DNA from 2 places in the Ochrobactrum sp. PL_is501 genome. Region 1 is predicted to be linked to the other one. Evidence: riboswitches for the same ligand, from Rfam matches in the RefSeq annotation. Region 1 holds a riboswitch; the other holds the start of a gene.
The links. A riboswitch is a leader RNA that binds a small molecule or an ion and turns the genes downstream of it on or off. The one in region 1 is predicted to bind S-adenosylmethionine.
Positions count from the first base shown of each region.

Region 2: linked by a shared signal. The riboswitch ahead of AC0TOF_RS18990 (homoserine O-succinyltransferase) and the one ahead of AC0TOF_RS14710 (O-succinylhomoserine sulfhydrylase) in region 1 are both predicted to bind S-adenosylmethionine.

Region 1 covers NZ_JBVPGR010000036.1:270,034-272,230, forward strand. The annotation lists gene AC0TOF_RS14705 (2'-deoxycytidine 5'-triphosphate deaminase) at 1-777, opposite strand, end outside; SAM riboswitch at 972-1,051, shown strand; gene AC0TOF_RS14710 (O-succinylhomoserine sulfhydrylase) at 1,143-2,197, shown strand, end outside.
Region 2 covers NZ_JBVPGR010000038.1:384,226-386,422, reverse strand. The annotation lists gene AC0TOF_RS18995 (copper homeostasis protein CutC) at 1-474, shown strand, start outside; SAM-I-IV-variant riboswitch at 613-722, shown strand; gene AC0TOF_RS18990 (homoserine O-succinyltransferase) at 766-1,686, shown strand; gene AC0TOF_RS18985 (MFS transporter) at 1,631-2,197, opposite strand, start outside.

The DNA of each region.
Region 1 (2,197 bases):
GACCAGAATATAGAATTCATCCGGGTCGAGCACGAGTTCGCGCGCGCCGCGATCATAGATCGGCTCCCAGAAATCAAGGATGTCGTGCGCCGCACGCTTGTCCACATCCACCACAGCCGTATGGTGCTTGCCGCGATAGCCGATCAGCCGGTCAGGACCGCCTGAGAGATCGACCGACAGCGCTATGCCACCGCCGGAGATATTCGGCATTTCCGCAGCGACCAGCGTTTCCGCATCATGGAGCGCGGCGAGTTCGGCCTCATCGAGTTGGGCCCGCCCCTTGCGGAAGCGTATCTGCGACAGGCGCGAACCCGTACGCACCACAATCGGAAACGTGCGTGGGCTGACTTCCAGATAAAGCGGGCCATTATAACCGGCTGGCACCTTGTCGAATTCCTGCGCGCCATCGGCAATGACGCGGGTGAAGATATCCAGACGGCCCGTCGAGCTTTTCGGATTTGCTGATGCGGAAAGATCAGGCGACAGCGCCAAGCCTTCTAGAAGCGGGACGATATAAACGCAGCCCGTTTCAAGAACGGCCCCTGCCGTCAGGTCGATCTCGTGCAGCTTCAACCGCTCCAGCTTATCTATGACCGGCGTGCCGGGGCCCGGCATGAAGGAGGCGCGAACACGATATGCTTTTGCGCCAAGCCTCAGATCCAGGCTCGCAGGCTGTATCTGATCGGCATCGAGAGGGCGTGGGGACGCCAGCAAACCGCTTTCAAACAGCGCGGAAATATCCGCATCCGCCAGAATTCCAGCATCTTTCTGCATCATCAACCCGATACTCCGTAGCCTACGCACTGCTTGACAAAGACCATTGACCGGTCGCGGCGTCAATGCCAACCCTTAGAGCAGCTGGAAACCGGGTTTTCCGCAGGAATCCGAGTATTTTCGTGGCGCCCCGGATGCGCTTTTCCTGAAACGGGACTGTTTCGGCATTGACGGCCTTGCCCAACAGGCATAATGAAAAACTGTTCCGTGGTGATTTGGCCGGCCGGCTTGCAGCCACGTTAAAGAATTCGCTAAAAAAGGCCGCGGTTCGTTACCGGCCTTTTGCGTGTTCGCAAGGCCGGTTTTTTATTGGCCGCCGAGGCATTTCTTCCCGCCCCGGCCGACCAGCTTTTCGACAGGTTGGAAAAATGACGACTGAGAGTACCCGCAAATTTCGCCCCGCAACCGAACTCGTGCATGCCGGATCGTTGCGCTCCGGATTTGCCGAAATGTCGGAAGCAATGTTTCTGACGCAGGGCTTCCTTTATCCCAATGCCGAAGCTGCTGAAGCGCGCTTCAAGGGTGAGGACCCGGGTTTCATCTATTCGCGTTATGCCAACCCGACCACGGACATGTTTGAAAAGCGCATGTGCGCGCTGGAAGGCGCCGAGGAAGCACGCGCCACCGCATCCGGCATGGCGGCAGTGGCCGCGGCCATTCTGTGCCAGGTGCAGGCCGGCGATCACGTGATTTCCGCCCGCGCCGTCTTCGGCTCCTGTCGCTATATCGTCGAGACGCTTCTGCCGAAATATGGTGTCGAAATCTCGATCATCGATGGTTCCGACATCGAAAACTGGAAAGCGGCGGTTCGCCCGAACACCAAGGTTATGTTCCTTGAAAGCCCGTCCAATCCGACGCTCGAAATCATCGACATCGCTGCCGTTGCGCAGGTCGCCAATGAAGCGGGCGCCAAGTTGATCGTCGACAATGTTTTTGCAACGCCGCTTTTCCAGAAGCCGCTGGAGCTTGGGGCCCACATCGTCGTTTATTCGGCAACCAAACACATCGATGGCCAAGGGCGTTGTCTTGGCGGCGTAGTTCTCTCCGACCGCGAATGGATTGAAAACACCCTGCAGGATTATTTCCGTCACACGGGTCCGGGCCTCAGCCCCTTCAATGCGTGGATCATGCTGAAGGGCCTTGAAACACTGTCCGTGCGCGTGCGCCAGCAAACGCATTCGGCGGCTGCGGTTGCAGACTTCCTCGCTGGCAAGCCAGGCGTCAAGCGCGTGATCTATCCGGGGCGGGCAGACCATCCACAGGCCGACATTATCGCCAAGCAGATGACCGGTGGCTCAACCCTCATCGCTCTGGAACTGGAAGGCGGCAAGGAGGCTGCGTTCAAGTTCCAGAACGCCTTGCAGGTCTTCAGCATTTCCAACAATCTGGGTGACGCAAAAAGCCTTATTACGCACCCGGCAAC
Region 2 (2,197 bases), on a different contig from region 1:
AATGCCGGTTTGGCGGGTGTTGTCGTTGGCGCTTCGCTGAACGACGGTTCTCTTGATGTTGCGATGTTGCGGAGGCTGGTTGCAGAGGCGCAAGGCCTCGGAACGACGCTTCATCGCGTCTTTGATCTGGTTCCCGATATGAAGTCAGCACTAGAACAGGCGATTACGCTCGGTTTCGAACGTATTCTAACGTCCGGTCTGTCACAAACGGCGGAAGAGGGACTGGATAATCTGCGGCTGTTGACTGGAATGGCCGCCGGTCGCATCAGCATCATGCCAGGCAGCGGCATTAAGGCCGAGAACGTGAGACGCATAGTAGATGCGACAGGCGTGACGGAAATACATGCTTCATGCCGTGCACCTGTCCCCGAGACGGATGTTCGCGCTGTCACGTTTGGATTTGCTGCAGAACAAACATTTCGGACATCAGCCCGACGTGTGAGTGAGCTGAAAGCCGCAATCGAACATACTTAAAGGTCGTTCATTCCAAATTCCGTGTCTATGACAGTGCTGATTTCGCGCACCGGTCAACTCGTGAAAAGGAAATTTCTCAAACAGTTCGGGGTGGCACTTAAACCCTATTGCCACCCCGAAAGAGATTGAGTAGAAGTGACATCACATCAAGAGTTGGGGCGACGCCCAACGCCAACCTGCCTTTCCGGGCAAGGTGGTACTCTCCGCAAAGAGAGGATGTGGCCAAACCGGCAATTATACGGATAAAGCCACTTGCGTCTGCTCCGCTACAAACTAGGGACCGACGCGACTATGCCGATTAAAATTCCTGACGATCTGCCAGCAACCAGTGTTCTCCAGGCCGAGGGCGTTATGGTCATGCGCGAAGCAGATGCCATTCGTCAGGATATTCGCCCGTTGAAAATCGGTCTTCTCAACCTGATGCCGAACAAGGTTACCACCGAGACGCAGATTGCGCGCCTTCTCGGCGCAACGCCGTTGCAAGTAGAGCTGACCCTTGTTCGGATCACCAATCATGTGGCGCGCCATACGCCTGCCGATCACATGCTGTCCTTCTATCAGCCGTGGGAAGATGTGCAGGATCAACGCTTTGACGGTTTTGTCATCACCGGTGCTCCGGTGGAACGCCTCGAATTCGAGGAAGTTACCTATTGGGACGAAATGCAGCGTGTTTTCGACTGGACGCAGACCCATGTGCACCGGACGCTGAATATATGCTGGGCAGCGCAGGCCGCCGTTCATTATTTCCACGGCATGGGCAAGTATGAACTGCCGGGCAAGGCCTCTGGCGTCTATAGCCAGCGCAACCTTGCGCCGTCTTCGCCGTATCTCCGGGGATTTTCGGACGATTTCAAGATCCCGGTTTCACGTTGGACCGAGGTACGCAAGAGCGACATTCCGGCCGATAGCGGGCTGAAGGTGCTGGTCGATAGTCCGGAAACGGGGCTCTGTCTGCTGGACGATCCGCATCACCGCTCGCTGCATATGTTCAATCATGTGGAGTACGACACCACATCGCTTGCAGATGAGTATTTCCGCGACATTCAGGTTCAGCCCGACACCAAGGTTCCAGCGAATTATTTCCCCGGAGACGATGCGACACGCCAGCCGGAAAATCGCTGGCGGAGCCACGCGCATCTTCTGTTCGGAAACTGGATTAACGAGATGTATCAATCGACGCCCTACGACCTGGAAAAAATCGGGAAGCGTTAAGAGCGCACAGCAAGGACAGAGCGACCAGAATACAACCGAACCAGGGAAGGGCATGGAAAGACAAGTGCTGCAAAACAAGCCCACCCATTGCGGTGCCAAGCGCTACGCCCACATGCATGGCTGACAGGTTGATCCCGACACCGGCATCGGCTGTTGCGGGATCGGTCGTGATGAGAAAGCTCTGAACCACGGGCGAAATCATCCAGCTGACGCAGGCCCATGCCATCAGCGCTGCGCCAAAAATTGTGCTCGAGCCGACTGCAAGCGGTATCGCCGTCAACGCCGTCAGATAGAGAAGCGGTGTCAGTACAATAGCCAGCCGTGGCGACAGTTTGTCGACAAACAAGCCACCGAGATAACCACCGGTCATTCCGGCCAATCCGAAGGCCACCATCGCCCAGATGACCTTGTGAGAGGGAATGTGGACCACTTCCAGAAGGTAGGATGAAAGATAGGCGAACAATACGAAATGTCCGCCGATCATCAAGATAGAAACCAGTTGGGCTGACCT